3 regions of the Rhodococcus sp. GB-02 genome follow, and region 3 is predicted to be linked to each of the others. Evidence: riboswitches for the same ligand, from Rfam matches in the RefSeq annotation. Region 3 holds a riboswitch; each other region holds the start of a gene.
The links. A riboswitch is a leader RNA that binds a small molecule or an ion and turns the genes downstream of it on or off. The one in region 3 is predicted to bind cobalamin.
Positions count from the first base shown of each region.

Region 1: another riboswitch for cobalamin. It lies ahead of metE (5-methyltetrahydropteroyltriglutamate--homocysteine S-methyltransferase); the one in region 3 lies ahead of cobN (cobaltochelatase subunit CobN).
Region 2: another riboswitch for cobalamin. It lies ahead of ACSW29_RS05080 (CbtB domain-containing protein); the one in region 3 lies ahead of cobN (cobaltochelatase subunit CobN).

Region 1 covers NZ_JBPUKE010000002.1:661,141-671,256, reverse strand. The annotation lists gene fahA (fumarylacetoacetase) at 1-21, opposite strand, end outside; gene ACSW29_RS16275 (hypothetical protein) at 18-887, opposite strand; gene ACSW29_RS16270 (homogentisate 1,2-dioxygenase) at 884-2,083, opposite strand; gene ACSW29_RS16265 (MarR family winged helix-turn-helix transcriptional regulator) at 2,193-2,744, opposite strand; gene ACSW29_RS16260 (TetR/AcrR family transcriptional regulator) at 2,849-3,463, shown strand; gene ACSW29_RS16255 (ABC transporter substrate-binding protein) at 3,637-5,235, shown strand; gene metE (5-methyltetrahydropteroyltriglutamate--homocysteine S-methyltransferase) at 5,294-7,558, opposite strand; cobalamin riboswitch at 7,718-7,926, opposite strand; gene ACSW29_RS16245 (helix-turn-helix domain-containing protein) at 8,024-8,461, opposite strand; gene ACSW29_RS16240 (response regulator transcription factor) at 8,682-9,311, opposite strand; gene ACSW29_RS16235 (sensor histidine kinase) at 9,308-10,116, opposite strand, start outside.
Region 2 covers NZ_JBPUKE010000001.1:1,056,621-1,066,736, forward strand. The annotation lists gene ACSW29_RS05040 (sensor histidine kinase) at 1-283, shown strand, start outside; gene ACSW29_RS05045 (response regulator) at 332-985, shown strand; gene ACSW29_RS05050 (DsbA family oxidoreductase) at 1,062-1,706, shown strand; gene ACSW29_RS05055 (GAF domain-containing protein) at 1,685-2,953, opposite strand; gene ACSW29_RS05060 (acetoin reductase) at 3,031-3,810, opposite strand; gene ACSW29_RS05065 (hypothetical protein) at 4,030-5,175, shown strand; gene ACSW29_RS05070 (NAD(P)-binding domain-containing protein) at 5,316-7,151, shown strand; gene ACSW29_RS05075 (CbtA family protein) at 7,211-7,987, opposite strand; gene ACSW29_RS05080 (CbtB domain-containing protein) at 7,978-8,172, opposite strand; cobalamin riboswitch at 8,198-8,335, opposite strand; gene mhuD (mycobilin-forming heme oxygenase MhuD) at 8,424-8,732, opposite strand; gene ACSW29_RS05090 (alpha/beta fold hydrolase) at 8,778-9,515, shown strand; gene ACSW29_RS05095 (HIT family protein) at 9,500-9,925, opposite strand; gene ACSW29_RS05100 (LuxR C-terminal-related transcriptional regulator) at 9,964-10,116, opposite strand, start outside.
Region 3 covers NZ_JBPUKE010000003.1:119,379-129,494, forward strand. The annotation lists gene ACSW29_RS21090 (dihydrofolate reductase family protein) at 1-597, opposite strand, end outside; gene ACSW29_RS21095 (PLDc N-terminal domain-containing protein) at 675-914, opposite strand; gene ACSW29_RS21100 (nuclear transport factor 2 family protein) at 911-1,315, opposite strand; gene ACSW29_RS21105 (HNH endonuclease) at 1,312-1,671, opposite strand; gene cobJ (precorrin-3B C(17)-methyltransferase) at 1,698-3,185, opposite strand; gene ACSW29_RS21115 (precorrin-8X methylmutase) at 3,182-3,808, opposite strand; gene cobG (precorrin-3B synthase) at 3,828-4,970, opposite strand; cobalamin riboswitch at 5,022-5,154, shown strand; gene cobN (cobaltochelatase subunit CobN) at 5,194-8,814, shown strand; gene ACSW29_RS21130 (GMC oxidoreductase) at 8,854-10,116, opposite strand, start outside.

The DNA.
Region 1 (10,116 bases), on a different contig from region 3:
GTCGATGGTCGTGACGGTCATACGAGTGTTCCTTCGGTTTTGTTGGAGCGGACGATCAACCCGAGGCCTTCCAGCTCGGTAAGCGGGTCCGAGATGCTGCAGGTCCCGAACGAGAGGAATCGGCGACGCACCTCGCCGGCCTCGTCTTCGGTCAGGTCGGCGAGGGCTCGCGCGATCGATTTGCTGTCGCGCTGCGCCAGAGCAGCAACAATTTCAGAACGATCGGCGCCCCGCCTCGCAGCGTCGACGGCCACCATGATGTTGAGGAAGCCATGCTGCTCGAAGCCTGTTTCCGGATCGGTGTTGCGCACGCCGTGGTGCAGTCCCGCAGTCGCCTTGAACGGGATATTCGCTCGGACGACGGAAATCAGCGCATCGGCGAGCTCGTCCTCGTTCGGGTATGCCTCGGCGACAATCCCTCCGGTGCGAAACTTCGCGGAATACCCAGCGGTTTCGAGAGCCGTGAGATAGTCGACGCGCCGGCCGCCTCGGGGTACTTCGACAAAAATGTCGATGTCGGGATGAGCGGCATGGACACGGGCGAGCTCCGCGAACGCGGCATCGGCGTCCAGGCCGTCAGGAATTCCCACTTCGACGGCGGCGACGCTGACACCGGGGATAGCGAGCGCGTTCGACACCGCGGCCGCGGTATCGGCTGGACCGGCCGGCACGGTCAGGCTCAGCGTCACCGGGCTGTCCGCTGAAACGTACGCGGCCAGTTCGCTCAATCGCGGTGCGGGAAAGACGAAGGGCCCGACCAGTGCGTCGTAGTCCGCCTGCAGGTAGGCCGCATGGGCCGTAACTGCCTCGGCGAGAGGAGCATTGCCGGGTGGGAAGAGTGCTGCATCGTCGCACAGGCCGCGCAGGAGTGGGGAGATGATCGTCATTGCTGAGGCCCCCGCCCTGCCCAACTCCAGGCGTACGCTTCGTCTTCGCAGGCCAAGGCTCCTTCACCCAATTCCAGGGGCCGGAACGTATCGACCATCACGGCCAGCTCGTCGAAGAACTCGGCGCCGATGCTTCGCTCGTACGCGCCGGGTTGCGGGCCGTGGGCGTGACCGCCGGGATGAATCGATATCGAACCTTGCCCGATGCCGGAACCCTTGCGCGCCTCGTAGTCGCCGCCGCAGTAGAACATGATCTCGTCCGAGTCGACGTTCGAGTGGTAGTACGGCACGGGGATCGACAGGGGGTGGTAGTCGACCTTGCGGGGCACGAAGTTGCAGATCACGAAGTTGTTCCCCTCGAATGCCTGGTGCGCGGGCGGCGGCTGGTGAACACGGCCCGTGATCGGCTCGTAGTCGGAGATGTTGAAGGTGTACGGGTACAGGCATCCGTCCCAACCGACGACATCGAAAGGGTGCGTGGGATAAACCATTCGGGTACCGACGATGCCTGCCGACGTACGGTGCTTGACCAGTACCTCGATGTCGGTTCCTTCGGCGATCATGGGCGCGGTCGGTCCGTGCAGGTCTCGTTCACAGAACGGTGCGTTCTCGAGCAGCTGGCCGAAGCGGGAAAGATAGCGCTTGGGCGGGACGATGTGACTGTTCGCCTCGATGGCGTAGGAACGAAGTGGCTTGTCACCCTTAGGGATCCATCGATGCGTTGTGGACATCGGGATCAGGACGTAGTCACCTTCACGGGCCTCGAGTGTGCCGAAGACAGTCTCGACGGTCGCCTCGCCAGATTCGATGTAGACCATCTCGTCGCCGATTGCGTTGCGGTACAGGGGAGATGGCGCGGCCGCAACGACGTAGGACAGCCGCACGTCGGCATTCCCGAGGATGAGACGACGGCCGGTTACCACGTCGGTCTCGTTCCAGGTGCTTTCGGGAAACAGTGTGTGGAGTTTCAAGTGACGCGGTTTGAGGGGATGGTTGGGGGTTGTGCTCTGATCGCGCAGTTCCCAGACCGTTGCGTCGACGATGGCCGACGGGATCTGGCGGTGGTAAAGCAACGAAGAATCGGAGGAGAATCCTTCCTCACCCATCAGCTCCTCGTAGTAGAGGTTGCCGGACTCGTCACGGTGTTGGGTGTGACGCTTCGGTGGGATGTTGCCGAGTTGTCGATAGAACGCCATGACGGGGCTCCTTCTGTGCTGTTCTGCCTGGATCACCTTCACCAGATAGTAAACACATTAACTAAAATGATGTGATCGGCGCAACCCTTTGAGGGTGCACGGGTCTATGTCAGTTACGTCCGCGTACGTCGAACTGGCTGCGGTTGGTGATCAGTTTGTCCAGGAGCATGACAAGAATTCGCTGTTCGGCCTCGCTCAGGACGCTGACCCAGGCGTGCTCGCGTTCGTTCTGCTCGCGAAACGCTTCGACCATGGCTTCTCGGCCCTTGTCGGTCAGGTACAGCTGGACCGAACGTCCGTCGTTCTCGGTGGGGCGGCGATCGATTAGGCCTTCCGCCAGTAGCGACTTGGACAGATTGGAGACAGCGGCCCGGCTCATCCCGGTGAGCTCGGCGGCAGCCTTCGGCTCGATCGGACCGGCCAGCCAGGTGACGAACAACAGTCGGAAGGAGGACCATGACCAGCCTCGAGGGCGGTGGATCGACGACTCGAGATCGTAGGTGACCACGTTCGAGGCCCGATTGAGTGTCAGCAGTACCTCGGTGGCCAGCTGGTCGCGAAAGCCGTGTTCAGTGGCCAGTCGCTTGTTGGCCAGTTCGATGAACGACCAGAAATTGAGCTCGCCGACGGCTGGCTGGTCATCGGTTGTCCGGTCAGTCATGGACTAACCCTAGCGCGATCTGGAGTTGATTAATGTATGTATTAGATTTCGGGGTTCTGATGAAACTGCGCAACCCGGCACTGTGGCCAAGATTCTGAACTATCGTGACGCGCGTGACTGTGCGCAGCGACGAGTTTCCCTTGGACGTCGACCTCATGTCGGTGGGACAACTCGAGCGGAGAGGACGACTGACCACGGCGGTGGTCGAGATGCTGGCCGAGGTGCCGTCGGATCGAATCCAGATGAAAGACGTCTCGGAGCGTTCGGGTGTCGCGCTCGGAACGCTGTATCGCTACTTTCCGACCAAACAGCAACTTCTTGCTGCGGCGATGACGGCGTGGAGCGGTCTCGAATCCGCTCGTCGTCCTGAGGAGCCGCGAACAGGCGGCGAAGAGAGCAATGCGTACGAGCGGGTTCTGGCACTTCATCGCCGCGAGATGAAGGCATTCGAGCGTAGGCCTCACTTCGCTCGGCTGGAGATCGAACTCCATTCGTCCTCGGATCAGTTCGTGATCGAGTCGTTGGATCTGCGCGCGGCTGCACATCGGAGAATGCTGTTCGAATTGATGGACGGTGTTCCGGCCGAGACGGCGCGGGTTGCGGCCGTGGCAATAGGCGGCACGATGTTGACGGCCCTTGCGCTGTGGACCAGTGGCCGGATCGGATTCGCAGAAGCCCAGCGGAACGTCGAAGACGTCATCGGACTGGTACTTCGCTGAACGGCGTCACTCTAGAAATCAATTCTTGTTTCTTCCGCGGTGAATGCGAATTATCGCTTCTGCTTTGTGAAAACGAAGACGCAGGATGGGTCCTTATCTAGAATTCACTTACAAATCTATCGGGTGTCCGATCCAGGGATCGACGTATCCGTGAACTGTGAAAGTGAGTCGCAATGAAGCGCTCGTACCGAGCTAGCGCTCGAATCTGGATGGTTGTCCTGGCGTCGGCGACACTGGTGGTGACAGGATGCGCGGGTAGCAGCCAAGGTACGACCACGGATGCATCGGACGTGACGGTCGGAGTTGTCGGTGACCAGAACAACGGGGGAGAGCCGCGCTCGGGCGGCACCGTGTCGTTTGCCACGTACAACGGGATCAGCAGTCTCGACCCGGCGAACCGTCAGGACGGCGGAGCTACCGGTGGTAGCGAAATGGCAGCCATCTACGACCTTCTGATGCGCTTCGATACGGCGGCGGGCGAATATGTTCCCCACTTGGCGCAATCCTTGTCGGCTAACGGCGACAACACGGTGTGGACACTGAAACTGCGCGACGGCGTCACCTTCAGCGATGGCACTCCGGTGGACAGTGCGGCAGTCCTGTGGAGCATCGATCACTATTTGCAGAAGAAGGGAACTCACGCCCTGGTATGGAAGACCGCTGTGCGCGAGGCGAATTCACCGGACCTGAGTACAGTCGTGTTCACATTGGCGCAGCCGTGGGACGAGTTCCCGATCATGTTCACCACCGGTCCCGGCATGATCGTGGCACCCTCGTCGATGGCTACCGGCACGTTCACCCCGATCGGGGCAGGTCCGTTCACCGTCGAGAAGTTCGCCTCCCAGGACGAATTGGTGCTCGCTGCCCGTCCGACGTACTGGGACGGGGCGCCGTACCTCGAGAAGTTGCGCTTTCCCGCAATCGTCAATGAGAAGAGCAAACTCGATGGATTACACACCGACGGAATTCAGGTTGCCTATCTGAAGTCTCCCGATTTCATTCACGAGGCTTTCGAAGCCGGCGATCCCGGATTTGTGTACTCGGCCAGCATGGCCGGAGTTCTGGCAATCAATCAGCGCGACGATCGGGCAGCGAAGGACGAGCGCGTACGTAAGGCGATTGTCGCTGCGGTGGACCCGACTACGTTCAACGAGCGAGTTCAGGGCGGCTTCGGCGAACCCGGCACCGACATGTTTGCGTCGTGGTCGCGGTGGCACGGTTCGGTGGCCGGAAACGGTTTCGATCCCGAGGCCGCGAAGAAGTATCTGGACGAGGCGAAGGCCGACGGGTACGACGGAAAACTGACATACGTCGGAATGAACGATCCGGCGACGCAGCGCAGCGCGCTGACGTTTCAGTCCCTCTTGCAGGCAGTGGGTTTCACCGTCGACATCACCTACGCAACCAGCATCAACGATCTGATCTCCATGCTATACGCAAAGCATGACTACGACGTGTCCTACTTCGCGTTCAACGTGTTGGAAGAGTCGCCGTTCGTGCGCATGTACGGCAACCTCTTCAGCGAATCGCCGTCGAACATCCTCGGCTACAAGAACGCTCGGATGGACGAGCTGCTCGGCAAGCTGCAAACAGCGTCGGGCGAGGATGAGCGGCGAGTCGTCATCGACGATATTCAGACAGTGGTCAACGCGACGGCGCCGATGGCCGTGGTCAACTCCGGAAAGGTCTTCATCCCGTGGCGCGAGAACGTCCACGGAGTGACCCCGAGTGCGGACGGGATTCTGCTCTTCGGCAATACGTGGTTGAGCTGACCCCCGTGCGCCTTTTTGGTAGTGCCCACTACCAAAAAGGCGCACAGGGGCTTCGCCCCTAAAGCTCCGCTCGTACCAACTTCGCGGCTTCGACGAGGTTGCGCAGCGATGCCTCGACCTCGATCGGGCCGCGGGTCTTCAAACCGCAGTCCGGGTTGACCCACAACCGCTCGACCGGAACAGCTTTGAGTGCCTCTCGCAGTGATTCGGCAATCTCGTCGACGCTCGGCACACGCGGCGAGTGGATATCGTAGACACCCGGGCCGACGCCGAGGTCGAACCCGACTGAACTGAGATCGTCGAGGACCTCCATGTGTGAGCGGGCAGCCTCGATGGACGTGACGTCCGCGTCGAGGCCGGCGATGGCGCCGATCACCGCTCCGAACTCGGAGTAGCACAGGTGCGTGTGGATCGCGGTGGAATCCGCGACGCCCGAGGTGGCCAATCGGAAGGCGCCGACCGACCAGTCCAGGTAGGCGCGCTGTTCCTCGGCACGCAGCGGGAGTAGTTCTCGCAGAGCCGGTTCGTCGACCTGGATGATTCCGATTCCGGCGGCCTGCAGGTCGACGGTCTCGTCTCGAATGGCCAGTGCGACTTGATTTGCCGAGTCGGCGAGGGGTTGGTCGTCACGGACGAACGACCAGGCCAGAATGGTGACGGGCCCGGTGAGCATGCCCTTGACAGGCTTGTCTGTCAGCGACTGTGCGTACGTGATCCAGTCGACGGTCATCTGCTTCGGGCGCGAGACGTCGCCGTACAGAATCGGCGGACGCACGCAGCGGGTGCCGTACGACTGGACCCAACCGTTGGCGGTGGCGAAGAATCCGTCCAACTGCTCCGCGAAGTACTGGACCATGTCGTTGCGTTCCGGCTCACCGTGAACAAGCACGTCCAGGTCCAGCTTTTCCTGGAGCGCAACAACTTCGGCAATTTCGGCGCGCATACGGTTGACGTACTCGGCTTCGTCGATCTCGCCCTTGCGCAGTGCTGCGCGAGCGATGCGGATCTTCGAGGTTTGCGGGTATGAACCGATGGTCGTCGTGGGCAGCGGCGGCAGAGAAAGCAACTCGTCCTGGGCAGCGCGACGTTCGGCGGCGGGCGCGCGACCGGTCGCCGAGTTCAGCACCGCGTCCAGACGGCCTCGAACACTCGCATCATTGAGTCTGCGATCGTCCTTGCGGGTCGACGCGGCCGCTCGTGCCAGAGCGAACTCGTCCTCCACCGACTCTCGGCCCTGTGTGAGAGCGGTTGCGAGAGTTACTACTTCCTTGACCTTCTCGGTGCCGAACGCGAGCCACGAGCGCAGGGCCTTGTCGACATCGGCTTCTGCGTCGAGAGTGTACGGAACGTGCAGCAGGGAGCACGATGTGGAGACGGCAAGAGTATCCACGCTGCCCAACAGAGCACCCAACGTGCTCAGTGCCGAATCCAGATCCGACCGCCAGATGTTTCGTCCGTCGACCACTCCGGCGACGACCAGTTTGCGGGCGAGTTCGGGGACGGAGCCGATCGAGTCCTGACCGGCCACCAGATCGACGGCAAATCCTTCGACACCGGTGGACGCGAGTGCGGGCAGCGCGTCACGCAGCGAGCCGAAGTATGACGCCAACAGGATCGACGGCCGCTCGGTCAGTGCCGAAAGCTGTTCGTACGCAGCGCGTGCCGCTTCGATTTCCTCGTCGGTGCGATCACCTACGAGAGCCGGTTCGTCGAGCTGAACCCACTCCGCGCCGGCCTTCGCGAGCCGACCGAGTAGATCCGCGTAGAGGGGGAGCAGTTCGTCGAGCCGCGAGAGCAGAGGCTCGTCAGTGCCGACAGACTTCGAAAGCAACAGGAAGGTGACCGGTCCGATGACGACCGGGCGGGCAGCAATGCCGTCGGAAAGTGCTTCTGCGAGTTCGGACAAGACTTTGGACGGGTCGAGTGCGAACGTGGTGGACGGCGAGACCTCCGGCACCAGGTAGTGGTAATTGGTGTCGAACCACTTCGTCATTTCGAGCGGCGCGATGGTGTCCGTCCCACGGGCAGCTGCAAAGTAGCGGTCCAACGGATCGGCGACCGATGCGACGCGATCGGGAAGTGCTCCGAGAAGAACTGCGGTGTCGAGCATTTGATCGTAGAAGGAGAAGGTGTTGACCGGGATCGAGTCGAGGCCCAGGTCACGGAGGTCGGCCAAGCCCTGCCGACGGAGGTCACGGGCGACGCTCTGCAAGGCGTCGGCGCCGATGCGCCCCGCCCAGTAGCTTTCGGTTGCCCGCTTGAGTTCTCGATGAGGACCGATGCGCGGTGAGCCCAGCACGGTCGAAGTGAATGTCGTTGTCACGGAGTTTCTCCAGATTGCCAATGCACTGATGGCCACTGCCGGCAGACGGGTATACCTCACGAGACCCCGAGCTTCGGCGGGCAGCACTGCCCGAACCACACACGAGGTCCGATGGAGATCTACACGCCCATTCCACGAGGCGGTGGACCGTCGGGCACGGCGTGCCCGACACAGTCGGCAGGTCTTCGGACTCGCGGGCACTCGATCGAGTTGGATCGAACCTACTGGCCGTCGCTTCCCAGGCGGATGCCCAGTGCACATAAACGGCGGTCGTTCCTGCTTACCGCTGCGGGACAGTCCCGGATTTTCACCGGGTTCCCTCTCACTCCGTCAGCTTGCGCTGACGGGGCTTCGACGCCGGGAACGGTCTTCGGGGCTCCTCATGACCGTGCCGGGCGAACCAGCTGCATCGATCAGCATAAGGCCAACCCTCCCTGCGCAGTCAAGGAGAGTCGGCGAAGGGCGCTACGCGCGTGACATGTAGGAATTCGAGTCCGGTGGTACGCGCGGAAGATTCTCGGAGGAACGTAGATTCTCCGCCATTTCGACAAGCAGATCCTGCGAAGACGGTGAGAGGTCGACGACCCGAGCAGTGAGGTTTCGCAGGCGCACGTTATGCAACTGTTCGAGAAGTGAGAGGTCTGCTTCGCCACCGGAAATGGTCGGTGGAGTGTGGTCGGACGGGGCGTAGAAGTAGTCCGGATGGACGTTGAAGAAGTGTGCGAGGGCAGCGACCACTTCGGGTGACGGGTTGGTTCGGACGCCGGTGCGTAGTTGCGACAGGTACGGCGTCGAGATGCGGCAACCGAACTCGGTCATGCCGCGAACGACCATCGCGTTGGTGACGTGAAAGTCGGCAGTCTCGAACAGCGAGTTCAAGCGATCGTTGAACTGGTTCGACATGAGACATCCCTTCCCTCGTTACGCGCAGGTTCCGTCGATTCAATTAACTGAATCATAGCCAGTTATCGAACGATTAGCTGTTTTGGATTCTCACGAAGGGAGTCGTTGCAGGGAAAATCCCTAGGGTAGAAGGTCCCTACTTTGAGTGATCTGGACAAATCGTCATCAAGAATCGAACGGCGGACTATTTGCCGGCGAAGCGGATTCCGGCATACGCGGATCAGAGCCAGCCGTTCGACTCGGCGATTCTCACGGCTTCGGCGCGGGTCGTGGCACCCGTCTTACCCATTGCGGACGACAGGTGATTTCGAACTGTCCCTGCGGACAAGAACAGCGCCCCTGCGATGGCCGCCACGGGTGCGCCGTCGTGAGCAGCGCGCAGTACTTGGGTCTCACGCTCCGTCAGGGGCGATTCGCCGCTGACGAGGCTGTCAGCCGCAAGGGTGGGATCGACGACGCGCAGTCCGGCATGAACACGCCTGACCGCGTCGGCAAGCTGCCTGGCGGGTGTGTCCTTGACGACGAACCCGCCGGCCCCCGCGTGCAGGGCTTTACGGAGAAAGCCTGGGCGCCCGAACGTGGTGACGATCAGAACCCGGGTCTCGGGTGCTGCTTCGCGAAGGGCCGCTGTCGCGGCGATACCGTCCATGCCGGGCATCTCGACGTCGAGAAGCGCGACGTCCGGGCGGTGCTCGAGTACGGCGGCCACCACCTCGTCACCGCGTCCGACCTCGGCCACCACGGACAGGTCGGATTCCAGATCGAGTAGCGCGGCCAAAGCTCCTCGCACGAGCGCCTGGTCGTCCGCCAAGAGCAGCCGTATGGTTGCTCGATCGCCCTGGTTGCTCACACTTTCTCCTGTTCGACGACCTGAAGTGCAAACCCTTGTGGTTCGGGATGAGTGATGACCACTCGTGCGCCCGACGCGCCGGCCCGCTCACGCAATCCGATCAGACCGTTGCCGGAAGACGTCGACCCGGCCCCTCGTCCGTCGTCGACGACAGATGCGCTTCTTTCGTCGACCGTGATCCGACAGTGTGTTGCCCCGCTGTGCCGAACCACGTTGGTGACGCCCTCACGGATCGTCCATGCGAAGAGTTCTCGGAGGCGAGTGGGGACCATGTCGGTACTGCTCGGCACCTCGTCTTCGATACCTGCCGCACGCAATGCCTCTCGCGCACGGGCTATCTCGACGGGAAGTGAAATTCCACGAAATCCTTCGACGGCCGAGCGCACGTCCGCAAGCGCGTCTCGAGAGAGTCTTTCGAGATCGTCGAGTTCGCTGCGTGCACGTTCTATGTCGACGTCCAGTAGGCGGTTGGCCAGTTCGGCTTTGATCGTGATGACGGTCAGCGAGTGCCCAAGTATGTCGTGCAGATCGCGCGCCATCCTCGTTCGCTCCTCCATGATTGCTCGCTGCTCTTGCTCTTCGCGTTCATGGAGCATGGCGAAGTTGCGGCTGATCAGGGACATGATTCCCCAGGTCGCGAATGCGGCCGCGCAGACTCCGAGTGAGAGCCCGGAGTAATTACCCCACCCGGATGAGAGGCTGACTATCTCCACGGAGGCTGCAAACACCAAGGCGAGAATGCCGCCCGCGACGGTCGGCAGCAGCGTCACCGCTGTCACCGCGAGATACGGTGCGGCTGCCAAAC
Region 2 (10,116 bases), on a different contig from region 3:
GGCGGGGCACGTCTGTTATCGCGTCGTGCAGGAGTCACTGACCAATGTCCAGAAATACGCGAGCGATCAGATGCTGGTCATTTCGGTGACCGGGTCGCCGCACGACGGAATTCGTATCCTCGCACGCAATAGGCTCAGCGAGCTTGCACCCATGACGTCGATCGGTTCACGGTCCGGCCTACGCGGGTTGGCCGAACAGGCGAGGGAGATCGGCGGCAAGGTCGAGGCAGGCGCGCTGGGGGACGATTTCCTTGTCAGTTGCTGGGTGCCCTGGTCGTCGTAACCCTCCCACCCTCCAACCGTCGGAGGCTCTGGGTAATCTGAGCGCACTATGGACGCTGACTCGCGCATCACAGTTTTGATCGTCGACAACGACGCGTGGGTTCGGCGCGGAATGAAGGACATCTTGGAAGCAGCGCCGGACATCGTGGTGGTTGCCGAGGCCGAGGACGGCGATCAGGTCGCGGCCAAGGTCACTCGTTTTCGTCCCCACGTGGTGCTGATGGATCTGAAGATGGCACGGGTCGGCGGCTTGGAGGCCACGCGTGAATTGATGACCATGAGCAATCCGCCGAAGGTCATTGCTATGACCGCCTTCGACGTCGACGACATGGTTGTGCAGGCAGTCGAGGCGGGCGCGCACAGTTTCCTGAGCAAGGACGCAGCTCCGCAGGCGTTCCAGCAGGCAGTGCGGGTAGTGGCGTCAGACCACTCGTTGTTCAGTTGCGATTCTCTGCGCGCCATCGTGGCCTCGTCGCCGCGTCGGCAAGCGCCTGATCAGACTCCGCTCGCTTCGCTCACCGAGCGTGAGCGTGAAGTGCTGACAATCCTGGCTACAGGCGCGGCCAACAGCGTCATCGCGGAGCGGCTGTACCTCGGTGAGACCACCGTCAAGACGCATATCTCTTCGTTGTTCGCCAAGCTCGGTGTGCCCAACCGGGTGAGTGCGTCGTTGATCGCGTTCCGGTGTGGTCTGGTCACGTGATTCTGTGGCCTAGTGACGTGACTCGGGACTAATCCCGACCCTGTTCGTTGTTGCACCTTCGGTGACTGATCAAATCGTGATTGACCAAGACGTGACCATCGAAGTGTGGTCGGACGTCGCTTGTCCGTGGTGCTACATCGGAAAGACCAGGTTCCTCTCGGCGCTGGATCGTTTCGAGAACAAGGACCGCGTCAACGTCATCTGGCGCTCGTACCAGCTCGCTCCGGAGACCCCAGTGGGAGAGGGCCGAACAGAACTCGACGCCTTGGTCGAGATGAAGGGGATGGCGCCTGATCAGGTACGTCAGATGTTCGCCCACGTCAGCGCGACGGCCGCCGAGGTCGGGTTGACCTTGGACTTCGAAACCGTGATCGCCGCCAATACCTTTGATGCGCACAGGTTGCTGCATCTCGCCGGTGAGCGGCAGAACGAACTCCTCGAAGCGCTGTTCAAAGCGCACTTCAGCGACGGCAAGGTGATCGACGACCGTGAGGTGCTGGTCGAGCTGGCCGTGAGCGTCGGCCTCGACGCCGACGTCGTGCGCGAGCAACTCGACTCCGATGCCGCAGCGGAGGCGGTACGCGAGGATCTGTCCATGGCGCGCCAACTCCAGGTCAGCGGCGTTCCGTTCTTCGTTGCCAACCGTGCGGTCGCAGTATCCGGCGCTCAGCCCGAAGAAGTGTTCTTGCAGTTGCTTACTCAGGCCTCCGAACCGGCCTGAGTAAGGCGAGCGGCACGAACTGCCGGCGCGTTGGAAAACGGCAACAGGTGCGCGCCGTTCACGGGGCAGGACAACGTCACCAGGGCTGCATCGACGAACCGGTACGGCTGCGCTGCAACAACTCCGGCGAGGTTCTTTCGCAGACGCGACATCTCGGCCCGCGCGGTCACCGTGCGGGCCGGGTCGCCGAACAGATCCTGCGCCAACCGAGATGCAGTCAGTCCGCGCCTCTCTGATCCGAGGAGAAACAGAATCTCCGCATGGCGCTGGGTCGGGGAGTACGCCCATTCGCCCAAACCGGACGTCACGGTCACCGACATGTTCTCGGAATCGCGCAGATCGATATGCACGGTGGGAGCGGTGATCTTCTCGCCGGTGGTGACCGGCCGAACCAGCCACCCGCCGGGAAGCGGATCCAGTTCGCACAGGCCCAGGGCGGGGAACCATGTCCTGCCGGGAGTCAAAGCTGCGGGGAGCAGCACGCGCGAGCGATGGGGTAGCGCGTCGACCGCCGCGACCCATCCGTGGGTGTCGATCACCAATGCGGGTGATCCGCTTCGTGCAAGCATCGGCCCTGCAACAGAACGTAGTTGATCGAGATTGTCCCGATGCTTGTCGCGCAGGTGTGATTGCGCGAGGCGTGCGACGGCGTCGACCAGAGCGAGCGTCGTGGGATGGACGGTCTTGGCAGGACCACTGATGTCGACGACGCCGATGACACGGTCGTGCCGCGGATCGCGGATGGGTGCCCCCGCGCACGTCCACGGATGATGGCTGCGCGCATAGTGTTCCGCCGAGAAGATCTGAACTGCCTGTCGTGACACCAATGCCGTTCCGATGGCGTTGGTGCCGACGCTGTCCTCGGCCCAGTTCGCCCCTTCGATAAATCCCAGACGCGCAGCCTGGTCCAGTACGCGATGGGACCCGCTGCGCCACAGTACAGTTCCGCGAAGATCTGCGACGACCATGATGTTCTCACCGCTCGCGGTGACCGATTCGAGCCCACGCGTCACGTCGTCGAGCACGTCGTACAGTCCGGACTCACGACGACGGAGATCGAGTTCGGCTACGTCCATGGACGGTTCGATCCGGTTGTGCTCGGGGTCGATGCCGAGTTCGCGCAGACGCTGCCACGATTGGCGCACCACGTCCCTGGGCCGGGCCGGTGCGCGGTCTCCGGCCATCGTCGCGTCGTACACCGCGGCGAGGGTCCTCGCGTAGTCGCGAGGATCCTCGCCGGGCGGCATCGCGGGCTCGGGCAACCGCTTTTTCAGTGAAGACACCGCTTTCAGTGAAGACACCGCTTTCAGTGAAGACACCGCGGTCAGCGGTAGACGAGGCCGCCGTCGATGAGACCGGCCTGACCGGTCATGTAGTCGGAATCGGGCCCGGCAAGGTACGAGACGAAACCGGCTACATCGTCGGGGGTTTCAGCTCGACCCAGTGCAATTCCGCCGACGAACTTCTCGTAGGTGGCGCCCTCCGGCGCACCGGTCAACTCGGCGAACCTCTTGTCGATCGTCACCCACATGTCGGTGCCCACGACGCCGGGGCAGTACGCGTTGACGGTGATTCCGTCGGATGCGTATTCCTTGGCCGCAGCCTGAGTGAGGGCTCTGACCGCGAATTTTGTTGCGCTGTAAACACCTAACATGGCGAACCCGTCGTGACCGGCGATGGACGACGCGTTGATGATTTTTCCGCGCTGACCGAGCGTCTGGAACTTTGCTGCCGCGGCTTGAATTCCCCACAGGACACCGTCGACGTTGACGCTCCAGATCTTGGAGACCTCTTCCGGCGTCGCATCGGAGATCGGGCCGACGAGAGCGATTCCCGCGTTGTTGACGATGACGTCGAATCCGCTCAACTCACTGTGCGCGTGTTCGACTGCGGCGTGAACCTGCGCGCGATCGCTGACATCGGCGATAAACGTCGTCACACGACGCCCGATCTGTCGAATCTCGTCGGCAACTGAGTCCAACTTGCTCTGGTCGAGGTCGACCAACGCGATGTCGGCGCCGTCGTGGGCCAGGCGGAGAGCGATTCCACGTCCGATACCTTGGCCGGCGCCGGTGACCAGTACTACCTTGCCCGTGATGCTCATGCAGATCTCCTCGTAAGCAGTGAACCAGTCGGTTGTGAACCGGTGAGTGATTTGTATGTGACGGCGACCACAGTCCGGAAGGGTTGCACCGTGTTGCAATTCCGGAGAATGGGGCAGCGGTTGCAACCCTCGGCAACCCTCCCGGTACCCCGCGCGACGGTTCCATAGTTGCGCCACCACTTCGCGAATCATCTTGCGAGACAATCTGGGAGAGGGCACATGACCGCTACAGTCGACACACCCACGGAACCGGCCACGCCGAGCCGACAACCGTCACGCCGCTGGATCGGGTTCGGGATCGCGAACCTCGTGATCGTTCTCGTGCTGGCCGTGGCGAGTTGGTATCTTCTGGCCGATCCGACCACCAGTCCCTGGAGTTTCTATCCTCTGCCGTTCAACGCGGCGCTTTTCTGGGCAATCCTCTTTGTTGTGTTCATCGGCTTCAACTGCGAGTTCGCCGGCTTCGATCGACTCCCGCAGCCGGCGAAAGGCCTGGCGATCATGGTCGCGACCGCGGTCTTCGCCGTCGTCGTGACGTGGCTCCTGGCAAACGGCTTGGGGAGCTTGTACCCGGATTTCGCGGCCGATCGTGAGGGCGGCCTCGGATATTTCGCGGGTGCGCTGTTCGTGCTCTTCGGCTTCGGGACCTGGGTGATGGTGGTCCTGAACTGGCAGCATTGGCCGTGGACTTCCCTAGGGATGAAGCAGCCGTTGGTGGGTTTGTGTGAGATCGCGTTTGTCGCCGTCCCGACGCTGGCGCTGTACTTCGTGTTCGGTCTGCCGTCCGTGTCGCTGTCCGCCACGGATCCGTTGATGACCGTCGACACCGTACTCGGGTGGTTCTACTGCGTCGTGGTGGTCGTGATCCTGACCGGCCAGACGCTCGACAACTGGCCGTGGCGACTGTTCGGCGGCGGCGGAAAGACGGCGCTCGCAGCCACGATCGGTAACTTTGCCGTGGGAACAGGCTTGTACTTCGTGGCACTTCCGGTTGTGAAGGTGCTGGTGGGAAGCGATGCCGTTGCAGAGTTGGGCGGTGTGATCCATCAGTTCCCGGCGCAGCTCGGTGTGTGCTGGGCCTTCTGGATGATCTTCTGGGCCAACGCCTTCGGTAACAAGCCCACGGGCTTTGCGGGCGGGGTCAACCTGGGGATCCGCGCGCTGCTCACGTTTGTGCTCGCGGTGGTCACATTCTTGTTCTATTACCGCTTTGCGGCAGAGCACATTCTTCACGAGCCGGCAGTTGTCGACGGATTGCACGGCAATGCACTGGGTTTCGTGGATTGGGCCGTGTTGTGGACGTTGTTCTACGTCGTAGGATTTCAGTCGCTGGGACTCGGCAAATTCAAGCCTTCGGAGGGGTGAGTCGGTTGCCCGCACATCGGTGCGAGCAACCGGTATCGGACGTCGGCACCGCGCCCGCTGATTGCAACAGACTGCAACGCTTGTGACCGGGGCCACTCATGGGATGTGCTGTGTGTCACATTCACAAACAAGGAGAAGTGATGACGCAAACCATCGATTCCGCAGTCACCCCCGAGGTGAAGTTGACGGCGGTGACACCTCAGGAACGCGTCGACGCCTGGCTGGCGGATTTCGAGTCGGCCCTCGCGGCTCGTGACATCGAGCGTGTGGCAGGCAAATTTGCACTCGACAGCTTCTGGCGAGACTTGGTGTCGTTCACCTGGAACATCAAGACCGTCGAAGGTCGCGAGCAGATTGCCGACATGCTCTCCGAGCGTCTCGACGACACCGATCCTTCGGGATTTCGGACGACCGAGACACCCGACGAAGCCGACGGCGTCACGTCGGCCTGGATCGAATTCGAGACTGCAACCGGTCGCGCGCACGGGCACCTTCGTTTGAAGGGAGATGAAGGTTGGACCCTGCTGACGTCGCTGCAGGAATTGAAGGGACACGAGGAAGGTAAGGGCACTCGCCGGCCTCGTGGAGCGAAGCACGGAGCAGACCCGAACCGCGTCACGTGGGCCGAGCAGAAGGAGATCGAGGATCGCGAACTCGGTTACACCACACAGCCTTACGTCGTGATCGTCGGCGGCGGGCAGGGAGGCATCGCCCTCGGTGCCCGGATGCGCCAACTCGGAGTTCCGGCCATCGTGATCGACAGCCACGAGCGGCCGGGCGACCAGTGGCGCGGACGCTACAAGTCCCTGTGCCTGCACGATCCGGTTTGGTACGACCACCTGCCATACATGCCGTTCCCCGACAACTGGCCGGTGTTCGCGCCCAAGGACAAGATCGGCGACTGGCTCGAGATGTACACCAAGGTCATGGAGGTTCCGTACTGGAGTTCCACGACCTGCACCTCCGCGTCGTTCGACGAGAAGACCCAGGAATGGACAGTCGAGGTCAACCGCAACGGCGAGAAGTTGACGTTGCGTCCCAAGCAGTTGGTGATGGCGACGGGTATGTCCGGCAAGGCCAACGTGCCGACGTTCCCCGGGCAGGACAAATTCCTCGGCGATCAGCACCACTCGAGCAAGCACCCCGGCCCGGATCAGTACGTGGGCAAGAAGGTCGTCGTGATCGGGGCCAATAACTCCTCGCACGACATCTGCGGAGCTCTGTGGGAGAACGGCATCGACGTCACGATGGTGCAGCGCAGCTCGACGCACATCGTGAAGTCGGATTCGCTGATGGATCTGGGCTTGGGTGATCTGTATTCGGAGCGCGCGCTCGCTGCCGGAATGACGACGCACAAGGCCGATCTCACGTTCGGTTCGCTGCCGTACCGGATCATGCACGAGTTCCAGATCCCGGTGTACGACGCAATCCGTGAGCGCGACAAGGACTTCTACGATCGCCTCGAGAAGGCGGGTTTCGAGCACGACTGGGGCGACGATGGTTCGGGCCTGTTCATGAAGTACCTACGACGCGGCTCGGGTTACTACATCGACGTCGGTGCGGCCGAACTGGTTGCCAACGGGGACATCAAGCTCGCGCACGGCAACATTCGTGAGCTGACCGAGAACAGCGTGATCCTCGAAGACGGTACGGAACTGCCTGCCGACGTGGTGGTCTACGCGACCGGCTACGGCTCGATGAACGGCTGGGTGGCGGATCTGATCGGTCAGGACACCGCGGACAAGGTTGGCAAGGTGTGGGGCCTCGGCTCGAACACGACCAAGGATCCGGGACCGTGGGAAGGCGAGCAGCGCAACATGTGGAAGCCGACGCAGCAGGAAGCGCTCTGGTTCCACGGCGGCAATCTGCACCAGTCGCGGCACTACTCGCTGTACCTCGCGCTGCAGTTGAAGGCGCGCTACGAGGGCATTCCGACGCCGGTCTACGGGCTGCAGGAAGTGCATCATCTGAGCTGAAAAAGAACTGCTGTGCGCCTTCGTCAACCGCGGGCGGTTAACAAAGGCGCACAGCAGGTTCAGCGAAGGGCGTACTTCTTTGCCACGTCGGCGTTCTTGGTCGCGCGCTCGGTGAGGAAGGCAAATGCCAATCCGAGTACGAGCCACAGCGTCGCCTGCGTAGCGAGCGAGGAAAGTCGGAACTCCCACAGCAGGTTTGCCGGGAAGTCCTCACCCACCTCGTTGATGCCGGGAAGCGAGAGGTAACCGATCGCGACGATCACCAGGAACGCAGCCACCGGAGCAGCGATGCGCACGCTGAGGAACTCGTGTCCTGAAACTGCCTTTGCCGCCGCTGCGGCCGCTGTGACGGACAGCAGTCCGAGAATCACGGCAGCCAGCCACAGCAGTGTCCGCTGGTTGATGGTGTCCGGGTCTCCGACGGCCGGCGGATTGGCCGGGTACTTGAAGAACGGCACGGCCTCGATGGCCAGCCAACCGCCGACGGCGATGGTGATCGCCAACAACGGCCCGGACATTCCGGTGAGTCGTCGCGCGTAGTTGGCGACAACCGAGAAGATCGCGCCGAGTGCGAGTCCGGCCAGCGCAGTGGCCAGGAACAGCCCGGCGCGCTGCCCGTCGCGGCTCACCAGTGGTTCTTCTTCGTCGCCGTGCGAATGCCCAGCGGCTTCGCCGGCATGCTCACTGGCTGCACTGTTGGCTTCTTCGATCGCAATGGCAGCGTTGACGTGTGGTTCACCCAGCACGAACGCAACACCGCCGGCAAGAATGCCCGCGATCAAACCAGCCAACAATCCACGAATGAGAAGCTTCGTGAAATTGTCGACTAGTGGCACGGCAGGCCCATCAAGTGGCGTCCGTCGTGCATCAATTCATGCATGTACATGCCGGTGCGAGAGACCGCGCCCTGGTCGAATCCGACCAGGTAGAGAGCCAGCATCGCGAACAGAACTACTGCAGCGGCGAGGAAAGCAAGACGAGTCGAATCGATCGACGTATCGGGAGAATAGGCGAGAGCCATCGAAGCCTCCTGGGATTTTCGCGTCCCCTAGGTCCATGCGATGGCCGAAGTGTCTGGCTGTCGAAATAGCCGTACCGAAAAGGCACTTCACCTCGAATTACAGTGGCGCGACCGCTCCGGGGTTGCACCGGATTCCTGTCGGACCATCGCGTTTACAAGCGAACTTTTGCACTACCGCCCGCTCCGTGTCAACGCGCGAACCCGAGATGACCGTCGATTGTGCCCGCACGAGCGGGCACAATCGCTCGCGATCAGCTCTTGGCGGCTACGTCCAGGACAACTTCGAATTCAAGCAACGACGCACCCGAAGCGACGGGCTTCGCTCGTTCGCCGGAGTGTGCTTCGCGGGCGGGGCCGTCACGCCAATCGGCGAACGCCTGTTCGGACTCCCACTGCGTCACCACGAAGTAGCGGCTCTCGCCGGCGGTGGGGCGGAGGAGCTGGAACCCGAGGAAGCCCGGGGAGTTCTCGACTGCGTGAGCGCGTGCTGCGAAGCGCTTCTCCAGTTCGGGGCCGGCGCCCTCGGGGACTTCGATTGCATTGATCTTCACGACTGCCATGCAAGCGACATTACCCGCGTAGCCTCACCGCGTACCGTGACACTCGTGTTGCATGACGAAGGTGGAACGGGCCAACCGATTCTGTTGTTGCACGGCCTCATGGGCAGCTCCCGAACGTGGCGTCGCCATGTTCCGTGGATCCGCGAGTTCGGCCACGTCTACACCTTCGACGCTGCCGGTCACGGCAGGCCGGCGCCGTCAGAGCTGACTACCGAGGCATTCGTCGACGACCTGGCATCGGCCGTTGCCTCCATCGAGGAGCCGATCACCGTGATCGGTCATTCGATGGGGGCTCTGCACGCGTGGTGCTTCGCCGCCGCGCATCCCGAAAAGGTTTGTGCGCTGGTCCTGGAAGACATGGCCCCGGACTTTCGGGGACGCACCGCTGCGGACTGGGCGCAGATGATTTCGGCGTGGCCGCAGCCGTTTGCTTCCGAGGACGCGATGAAGGAATTCTTCGGCCCCGTCGCCGGTCAGTACTTTCTCGACTCCTTCGACCGTCGCGACGACGGGTGGTACCTGCACGGCGACGTGTCGACCTTCCGCGACATCTCCGAGGAATGGGGCACGAGGCATTTCTGGGATCAGTGGAAGGCGATCGAGGCACCGACCTTGCTGATCGAGGGGGAGTTCACCATCACCCCCGAAGGACAGATGCGAGAGATGGCCGAGCGGCCGCAAACCCGGTACGTACGTATTGCCGACGCCGGTCACCTGGTCCACGACGATCAACCGCAGCGTTACCGCGACGTCGTGACGAAGTTCCTTCAGACGGTGAGCTGACTGCGGATCGACGAGCCCACCTGCTCCAGTTCGACGGCTCGTCTGGCCAGAAGTCCGGCAGCGAACTTCGCCTTGTCGCCGCGATGGCGGGGGACGACGTGCAGGTGCGAGTGGAACACGGTCTGGCCCGCGGCGCGACCGTCGTTGACCAGGAAGTTGACGCCGTCTGCGGCGATGTCGCAGCGACGTAGAGCGCCGGCGATGAGCGTCCCGACGCGGAACATCTCTGCGCCCTCATGGCTTTCGAGAGCATCGAGGTTTTCTGCATGGCGCTTGGGGACCACCAGAGTGTGTCCGCGACTCACGGGTCTGGCGTCGAGAAATGCGAGAGTCGTCTCGCTCTCGTGAACGAGAATCGCCGGCTCGGTCAGTGCGACGATCTTGCAGAAGACGCAGGTATCGGTGCTCATGTCTACAGAATGTAGTCCGAATCAGATCCGACCCGGGACTACAGCAGGCGCAGTTGGCGTGCCTTCGTGATCGCTTCGTTTCGATTGTGTACGTCGAGCTTCTTGTAGAGAGTGCGTAGTTGAGTCTTGACGGTGTTGACGGAGACGTACAGTTTGTCCGCCATCGCGGCCGACCCCATTCCGATCGCCAG
Region 3 (10,116 bases):
GGTATTCGAACCGTCCGATACCTGACCCGGGGGCGGTATTTGAGTGGGCCGATATCGCACGGCGACTGCACCCGACCGGAACTCGTGGCGATCGACGAGCGCGAGCTGGATGCGCTCGCGCAGACCGGCGAGCAACGTCGGTCCGTGTCCAGCGAGGACCGGTTGCACAACGAACTCGTACTCGTCGATCAGGCCCAGGTCTGCCAGCGCCAGGGGGAGCGTCACGCCGCCAACCCACAGACCTTCGCCGGGCTGCTCCTTGAGTCGCTGAACCGCTGGCCCCAAGTCTCCCGGCACCAGCTCGGCATTCCAATCGACCCCGCTCAGCGTGTTCGACACGACGTACTTCTTCGCCTGGTCCATGGCCTCGGCGAACGGGATCTCCCACTCGTCCATCCAGTCAGGCCATGCGCCGGTTGCGGGCCGCCGCCACGCCGACTCCATCATCTCGTAGGTCACCCGGCCGAACAGCAAAGCATCGGCGCGTTCCATCTGGGCGGTCCAGTAGCGCATCGACTCCTCGTCGGGTGGGAGTCCCGCCTCGTGATGGCAGCAGCCGTCGAGGGTGACGTTGATCGAGTATCGAAGTGGTCTCATCTCGTTGTTCTCCCCTGATACGCGCAGAGTGACAGCACCGGACCGTACTCAGACTACTGCCGGGCTGTCGGTGTAGATCAGGTTCGGGAACTGGAGTCACGCGGGGGTCGACCGAACAGTAACCAGACGAGCGCACCGAGTACAGGCACCGCGATCACCAGCGCGCACCACCAGAATTTGGCGCCCGAACGGTCGAAGTCGGTGCGCACGATCGCCACGAGCGCGCTAACCGTGATGAAGATCCATGCAAGTACGAAGGCGGTGAAGGTGACGTCCATCCAAAGCGGAATGGTGGGGTTGTGGATCGATTCGTTCACGCTTCCAGACCACTTTCGACGACTGTGCCTTGATGAAAGTGCACGCTCCATCGATTCTCGGTGAACCGCCAGATGGATGATCGCTCGGTAACCCGATGCGCTTGCGCCAGCCGGTACGTCACCAGATATGTGTCCGGAGCGATCCGGCTCAGCGCTGGCCGGTCAACCCTCCACCCGAGTTCGGCGGCGTCGTTCACCTCGCCGCGGAGGCGTCGGCGCTCAACTACCGACTGCACGTAGTCGCGGGTGTATCGAGCACCCGAGGCTCCGATCTCCCGGAACTCGGGGTCGACGACCGCATCGAACTCGCCTCGTGACATCGCTACTCGAGTTCGGTGAAACAGAGGTTCGAAGTCCATCAACTCGTCGAGGATCGGGCGCAACTCGTGCGGGGTCGTCACGACTGCTCCGAGAACTGCGCCCTCATCTCGATACCTATCTCCGCGTGGCGCAGGAGGAAGGCCTTCTCGTCATACCCCTTGCGCCGCAACCAGAGAGTGACCTCGCTGTTGCATTTGCTTGCATTGCACGAGCGGCACGCCGGTGCGATGTTGTCGAGTGTGTAGCGCCCACCGCGGGAGATCGCCAACACGCAGTCACGCTGCGGCGACTCGTCCAACTCGCCGCAGTACGCGCAGCCACCCCAGGCCGCTTTGAGCGCGGACCACTGCTCGACGGACAGGTCGTGCTCCACCAGATCCATTCGGCGTTTGCGTTTGCGTGCGTATCTGGCTTTCCGGGTCCGGTTGACGGGCATGACGCCATGCTATCGCCGAGTGGTGGTCACTCCGGGTAGCGCCGCGGGGTGAACACCTGACGGCCCGAACCGGTTTCGACGACGGTTGTCATCGACGAGCCAACGATCAGCAGCGTCCGCATGTCGATCTCGGAAGGCTCGAGCTCGCCGAGGGTCACGACCCGAACGGATTCCTCGGTGCCGGCAACATCGCGCCCGATGACAACGGGAGTCTCGGGGGAGCGGTGCTCGAGCACGAGGTCCTTCATGGCTTGGACCTGCCACGTCCGGGACTTCGACGCCGGGTTGTAGACCGCAAATGCCATGTCTGCGGCTGCAACTGCCGAGATACGGCGAGCAACGACATCCCACGGCTTGAGGCGATCAGACAACGAGAGCACCGCATAGTCGTGCCCGAGGGGAGCGCCGACGCGACTGGCGACAGCGTTTGCCGCCGTCATACCGGGAAGGATGCGGACCGGGACGTCGCGCCACTGGTCTTCGGCGGCAACTTCGAGAACTGCTGCAGCCATGGCGAATACGCCGGGATCTCCCGACGAGACGACAGCTACACGGGCGCCGTTCTTCGCCAGGTCCAACGCCATCGCGGCGCGTTCGGCTTCGACGCGGTTGTCGCTGGAATGGCGCCGCTGGCCCGGACGCGTCGGCACGCGATCGACGTAAGGGCCGTAGCCGACGAGGTCGGTTACCAACGAAAGCTCATACGCCACTTCGGGTGTGGTCCAGGCGGTGTCGCCCGGTCCGAGTCCGACCACGACCACCTCGCCGCGGGATTCGGTTGCAGGTCGAGGGTTGTTCGACGGGCTCGGAACGATGGCGATCGAGAAGTACGGAACTCCGTCCGGGTCGACCTCGGCAGCGGATTCGACGCGTTGACGTGTGGTGCTCGCGCGTTCGACGTAGTGCGCTTCATCCAAGCGGCCTGAATCCTCGAGCGATTGCAGGACCGGTGGGAACGTGCGTCCGAGTTTGAGAATGGCTGCGGCGTCGGTTTCCTTGAGCCGCCTGGTCAGCTCGGCCTGCGGCAATGTTCCGGGTAAGATCGTGAGGATTTCTTCACCCTCGACCAGCGGTTTTCCGAGTGCAGCCGATGCCGCGCTGACGGAGGTGACACCGGGAATCACCTCGGCGTCGAAGCGATCGGCCAGCCGCTTGTGCATGTGCATGTAGGAGCTGTAGAAGAGCGGATCGCCGGCAGCGAGCAACGCGACGGTTCGACCGGCCTCGAGGTGAACTGCGAGTCGCTCGGCAGCCGCTTCGTAGAACTCGTCCATCGCGCCCTGATATCCGCCGGGATGGTCAACGGTCTCGGTGGTGACGGGGTAGACGAGGTGTTCTTCGATCTGCCCTTCGCGCATGTACGGCGCTGCAACTGCGCGGGAGATGCTCTTGCCGTGCCGCGCAGAGTGGAACGCGACCACGTCTGCCTCGCCGATGACGCGGGCGGCCTTGACGGTCACCAATTCGGGATCGCCGGGGCCGATACCGACACCCCAGAGCTTGCCTGCACTCATTCGACTTCGCTCGCAATCGCATTGACGACCGCCGCAGTGATTGCGCTGCCGCCGCGTCGGCCGCGGAGCACGAGATGATCGATTCCGCTGGCGTGTTCGATGAGAGCTTCCTTCGACTCGGCAGCGCCGATGAAGCCGACCGGACCTCCGACGATGGCGGCGGGACGGGGTGCTCCGGCTTCGATGAGGTTCAGGAGATGGAACAGCGCGGTGGGTGCGTTTCCGATCGCGACAACAGCGCCCTCGAGCTTGGCTCCCCACAGTTCGAGTGCAGCGGCCGAGCGAGTGTTGTCGATGGTCGACGCCAGCACGGGGACCCGAGGATCGCCGAGGGTGCAGATGACGTCGTTGCCGGCGGGCAGACGCTTGCGCGTGATGCCGGCCGCCACCATCTGGGCGTCGCAGAAGATCGGCGCGCCGTCGCGCAGAGCGGCACGCGCGGCCGAGACGACTCCAGGCGTGAAGGCGACGTCGTCGACGAGATCGACCTGGCCACTTGCGTGAATCATGCGCACTACAGCTTGCGAGACATCCGCCGGGAAACGGCTCAGGTCGGCTTCGGCCCGAATGGTGGCAAAGGACTGGCGATAGATTTCCGCGCCGTCACGGATGTACTCGATCATGTGCCACACGATAGAGGCATCACCGATCGGCCGGATTCACCCGGTAACCGTCACCCGTCGCAATCACATCCGCTACGTCCCCGCGGGGACGTCCGCAGCTGCGGTCGCACCCGGCCCAGTGCTGGCGCCCGACGACGGGCAGTTCTGCCTGCTCTACCGCGGTGATGGCGTCGGTGCGCACATCGGCGAGCGACTTCTCGCATCCTGGGCTTCCGGTGCAGGCGGTGACGTCGAGCCACGGTGAGTTCTCGTCGAAGATCAACCCCATCGGCGCCAACACCCGGACTACCTGCTCGGCAGCCCATTCGTCGAGGTCGAAGATATGCACCGATCGCCACGGCGTCACGACGACGGGTTTGTCGACGGCGGCGAGGAACTCGGCCAGCCGAGCGTCGAGCAGCCCGAATCGCAGGCCGCCGCCCAGGGCAACCGTTCCGTCTCGCTGCTCGAGCCAACCGATGGTGGGCCGTGCATCATGCGTGAGATCTGCCGCGCCGATGGACTCGGCGCTCAGACCCAACTGCTCGAGGGTGCGTTCGATTCCGTCCGGAACCTCGGCCAGGCGCCAGTGCTTGTCGCGGACGTCGAGGAACGATCGAGCCGCCTCGAGGAGCAATTCGACGGCGTCATCTGCATGTACGCGGTGAGTGGTGTGGTGACCGGCGAGCACCAGGGAATGCTCGGTGGCGCTGCGCGCATGGAGGCCGAAATCGCCCCGCAGCCCAGTGATGTCTCCGCGCCCGTCGTCAAGGGTGAACAGGGTTCTCCCCGGCAGATCCGCCAATGCCTGATCCGCTTGGATCGCCGAATCGAGACGGTGGACCAGTTCACGAATGTCGGCGACGCCCCCGATACGGCCGGACAGTGGGGACGCGAGAATGTTGCGTACTCGCTCGTGCGTCGCGGACGGCAGCAGGCCGGCCGAAGCGATTCGCGCCGCGAAGGCTTCGGGGTCCGAGACCGAGCGCAACTGAACATTGCCCCTCGAGGTGAGTTCCATCTGCCCGTTACCCAGATCGCGCGCCGCGTCTGCAAGCGTCTGCAATTGGACCGGGGTGAGGAGACCGCCGGGTAGGCGCACGCGAGCCAGTGCGCCGTCGGCGGCGTGGTGAACTTGCAGTGCACCCGGGCACGCGTCTGGCTGTGAACGGTCCGTGGGCATGGCTCCAGGGTACGACCTGTCATGAGTGCCTTCTGCGGACCGGTAGCATCACCACCACCAGTGACGGCAGTTGAGGAAACCGGTGAAAGTCCGGTGCGGTCGCGCCACTGTAAGTGTTGCTCGAGCGGGACGTGTTTCCGCTCGGAAACACGAGTCAGACCCTCAACCGCCGTCGATGACAGATCTGTGCCACGGGGCGCGAAACCCCAGGAAGGCTTCACCCGTGATTCTTCTGCTCTCCACGTCCGACACCGATCTGCTGAGCGCCCGCGCCAGCCAGGAAGCCGGCGACGGCGTCGCCTATCGTTGGGCCAATCCCTCACGCTTGCTGGTCTCGGAGGACTTGCCGCCCTTGCTCGACGGCGTCGACCTCGTGATCGTTCGTATCCTCGGCAGCCGTCGCAGCTGGGAAGACGGCCTGGAGATGGTCCTTGCCTCCGGACTCCCCGTAGTCGTTCTCGGCGGCGAGCACGCGCCGGACGCCGACCTCATGGAGTGCTCGACGGTCTCCGCCGGTGTTGCTGCCGAGGCGCACAACTACCTGGCTGAGGGTGGCGCGCAGAATCTGGCACAGCTGCACCACTTCCTGTCCGACACCGTCCTGCTCACCGGTCACGGTTTCGAGCCGCCGGCCCACCTGCCTTCCTGGGGGATCGCGGATTTCGCGCCCGATCTCGACTCGGCGACCGGTCCCGTCATCGCCGTTCTGTACTACCGCGCTCAGCACCTGGCCGGAAACACCCGGTATATCCAGGCGTTGTGTGACGCCGTCGCCGAGGCCGGTGGCACAGCGCTCCCGATCTACTGCGCATCACTACGAACCGCAGAAGCCGAACTTCTGACCACTCTGCGCCGCGCCGACGCCATGGTCGTGACAGTTCTTGCTGCCGGTGGCACCAAGCCCGCGACGGCGTCCGCCGGTGGCGACGACGAAGCCTGGGATGTTGCCGCACTCGCTGCGCTCGACGTCCCGATCCTGCAGGGCCTGTGCCTGACCAGTAGCCGCGCCACCTGGGACGAGAACGATGACGGACTGTCGCCTCTCGACGTCGCGACCCAGGTCGCGGTGCCGGAATTCGACGGCCGCATCATTACAGTCCCGTTCTCATTCAAGGAAATCGACGCCGATGGACTGTCCACGTACGTCCCCGACGTCGAGCGCGCTGCCCGTGTCGCCGGGATCGCGGTCCGTCACGGCAAGCTGCGCCACATTCCCACCACCGAGCGTCGCGTTGCACTCATGCTCTCGGCGTACCCGACCAAGCACGCCCGCATCGGCAACGCCGTCGGTCTCGATACTCCGGCGAGCGCAATCGACCTGCTCACCGAAATGCGTTCTGCCGGTTACGACCTCGGTCCGGTCGACGGTCCGGACGCAGTTCCCGGCCTGGCGGCGAAGGACGGCGACGCGCTGATCCACGCCCTGATCGCGGCCGGCGGCCAGGATCCCGACTGGCTCACTGCCGAGCAGCTCGAGGGAAATCCGATCCGAATCTCGGCAGCGAAGTACCGCGAATGGTTCGCCACGTTGCCCGAAGAGCTGCGCAGCGGTGTCGAAGAGCATTGGGGCACAGCGCCCGGCGAGCTGTACGTCGACCGCTCACAGGATTCCGACGGCGAAATCGTCATCGCGGCACTGCGTTTCAACAACATCGTGCTCATGGTTCAGCCGCCCCGGGGATTCGGCGAAAAGCCCGTCGCGATCTACCACGATCCGGATCTGCCGCCGAGCCATCACTACTTGGCGGCCTACCGCTGGATCGCGGCGACGCCTGACGCTGGTGGATTCGGCGCCGACGCGGTTGTGCACCTGGGCAAGCACGGCAACCTCGAATGGTTGCCGGGCAAGACACTCGGCATGTCCAGCAACTGCGGCACCGACGCAGCGCTCGGCGACCTGCCGCTGATCTACCCGTTCCTGGTCAACGACCCGGGTGAGGGAACACAGGCAAAGCGTCGTGCCCACGCGACGCTCGTCGATCACCTGATCCCACCGATGGCCCGCGCCGAAAGCTACGGCGACATCTCCCGTCTCGAGCAACTGCTCGACGAGCACTCCAATATCTCCGCACTGGACCCGTCCAAGCTCCCGGCCATTCGCCAGCAGATCTGGACGCTGATGCGTGCTGCCAAGATGGACCACGACCTCGGCCTCGCGGAGCGGCCCGAAGAAGACGTGTTCGACGACATGCTCCTGCACGTCGACGGTTGGCTGTGCGAGATCAAGGACGTCCAGATCCGCGATGGTCTGCACATTCTCGGGCGCGCTCCCGAGGGCGACGCCGAAATCGAACTGGTCCTCGCCATGCTGCGTGCCCGTCAGATGTGGGGTGGCGAACAGAGCGTTCCCGGTCTGCGTGAGGCTCTCGGGCTCAGCGAAGACGGCGACGAGTCCCGCAGCCGTGTCGACGATATCGAGGAAAAGGCACACGCTCTGGTTCGCGGCATGTACGACGCCGACTGGAACCCCGCCGCCGCCGAAGACCTCAGCGACGACGAGACCGTCGTGAAGATCCTGCAGTTCGCCGCCACCGAAGTAGTTCCACGCCTCCGACAGACGAACAACGAGATCAAGCAGGTCCTGCATGCGCTTGACGGCGGTTTCATCGCGGCCGGTCCGAGCGGCTCGCCGCTGCGCGGCCTGATCAACGTGCTTCCCACCGGTCGCAACTTCTACTCGGTCGACCCCAAGGCAGTTCCGTCGCGTCTGGCGTGGGAGACCGGTCAGGCGATGGCCGAGTCGCTCGCCGCTCGCTATCTCGCAGATCACGGCGAATACCCGCGCTCGGTGGGTCTGTCGGTGTGGGGAACCGCAGCCATGCGTACCTCCGGCGACGACATCGCCGAAGTGTTTGCGCTCCTCGGTGTTCGCCCCGTCTGGGACGAAGCAAGCCGACGCGTCGTCAACCTCGAAGTCATCGATCTCGAAGAACTGGGCCGACCGCGCATCGACGTCACCGTCCGCATCTCCGGATTCTTCCGTGATGCGTTCCCACATGTGCTCGCATTGCTCGACGACGCCGTTCAATTGGTGGCAGCGCTGGACGAGACGGACGAGCAGAACTACGTGCGCGCTCACGCACAGGCGGATCTCGCCGAGCACGGCGACGCCAGACGTGCGACCACCCGCATCTTCGGTTCGAAGCCCGGAACCTACGGCGCCGGCCTGCTGCAACTCATCGACTCCAAGACCTGGCGCGGTGACGACGACCTCGCCGAGGTGTACACCAACTGGGGCGGCTTCGCGTACGGACGTGGGCTCGACGGAATCCCGGCAGCCGACGACATGCGCAGCGCATACCGTCGAATCAACGTGGCGGCCAAGAACACCGACACGCGTGAGCACGACATCGCCGATTCGGACGACTACTTCCAGTACCACGGCGGCATGGTTGCCACCGTGCGCGCGCTGACCGGGAAGTCACCCGAGGCGTACATCGGTGACAGCACTCGGCCGGAATCGGTTCGCACACGCACACTTTCGGAAGAGACCGCGCGTGTCTTCCGGGCGCGCGTGGTCAACCCCCGCTGGCTCGACGCCATGCGCCGTCACGGGTACAAGGGTGCATTCGAGATGGCGGCCACGGTCGACTACCTCTTCGGGTACGACGCCACCACCAACGTCGTCGCGGACTGGATGTACGAGAAGCTCGCCGAGACCTACGTTCTGGACGAGCAGAACCAGAAGTTCATGACGCAATCCAATCCGTGGGCCCTGCACGGAATCGCCGAGCGGCTCCTCGAAGCCGCCGAGCGAAACATGTGGGAGCACCCCGAGCAGAAGACACTCGACGGCTTGCGTCAGGTGTACCTCGAAACCGAAGGCGAACTCGAGGGGGAGTAGACCTCGAGCATTACCGGCAGGTCCGGGCGCTGACGTGTTTCAGCGTCCGGAATTGATGATCTGAGCGATGTTCCGCTCCGCCAGAGCAGTGATTGTCAGTGACGGATTGACGGTGCCGGTGCTGCCCGGAATGGCGGCGCCGTCCATCACGTACAGGCCGTCGTAGCCCTTGACTCGCCCGTAGCCGTCAGTCGCCTTGCCCAGCACCGCACCGCCGAGGGGATGTGCGGTGAACGAGGAATTGACGTCCTTCGCGAACGGCAGCGCCGACGGCAGCGTGGTTCCGGCGAACGCCATCTTGTTCTGGACGGCGCGCAGCGCCTCGACGGTGGCGTCGTTGCCGTTCTTCGGCCAGTTCAGCACAACCCGATCGGAGCCGCCGTCATAGGCGAAGTCGGCGCGTTGCGAGTCGAGAGTCATACCCAGGGTTCCGAGCATGCCGATGTTGACGGGTAGGCCGGGGACGTACCAATTTTCGAGGGAGAGTGGCATTCCCGACTCGTCGACGATGCGTGATGCCGACGGTGCCGCTTGCGCATTGCCGTCACTGAAGCCGAACGAGCGCACCATCCCGGCGTCGCCGTTAGTTCCCCAGCCTTTGCCGACGTGTTCGTTGAGGTTCGGCAGCGCGCCGGTCGCCTGGGCACGTACCAGCAGCTCGGACGTGCCGATCGAGCCTGCACCGAGGAACAGACGGTCACAGGTGAGTGTCTTCCGGGCCAGAACGCCACCCGTCGGATCCGTCGATTCGACATCGACGACGTAACGTCCATTCCGTTCGCGACTGATCGCGAGCACCTGGTGCCCGTAACAGACGGTGACTCGTCCGGTGGCTTCGGCGGCCGGAATGTAGTTCTGCGTGAGGTCGAACTTCGCGCCGTTGGAATTACCCATGTTGCTGTCCCCGACGGTGGCCGAGGCTCGGGTTCGGCCGTCGAGTTCTGAGCGCACCACGTCCCAGTTCCAGATCCCGTCGATGCGTTGCGGATCGAAGCCGGCACGACGAGCGTCCTGGTCCCAACGACGGGAGTGGCCGAAGTTCGGGGTTTGGTAGATGTCTTCGGGCAATGGGCTCAGACGCAGCATCTGGCGCACCTTGGGGTACCAGGTGGACGCCATCTCGTCGTAGTCGAGGGAATTGCCGAAGACTGCTTCGAAGAATCGGCGCTCGGGCGCAATCATCACGCCGGTGAAGATGACGGAACCACCGCCGACGGCAGCGCCGCGCCAGACCGAGATGTGTTCGTAGTCGGTGGCATCGAGGACGCCGCTGAAGTAGTCGCACACCACAGGAAGCCCGGT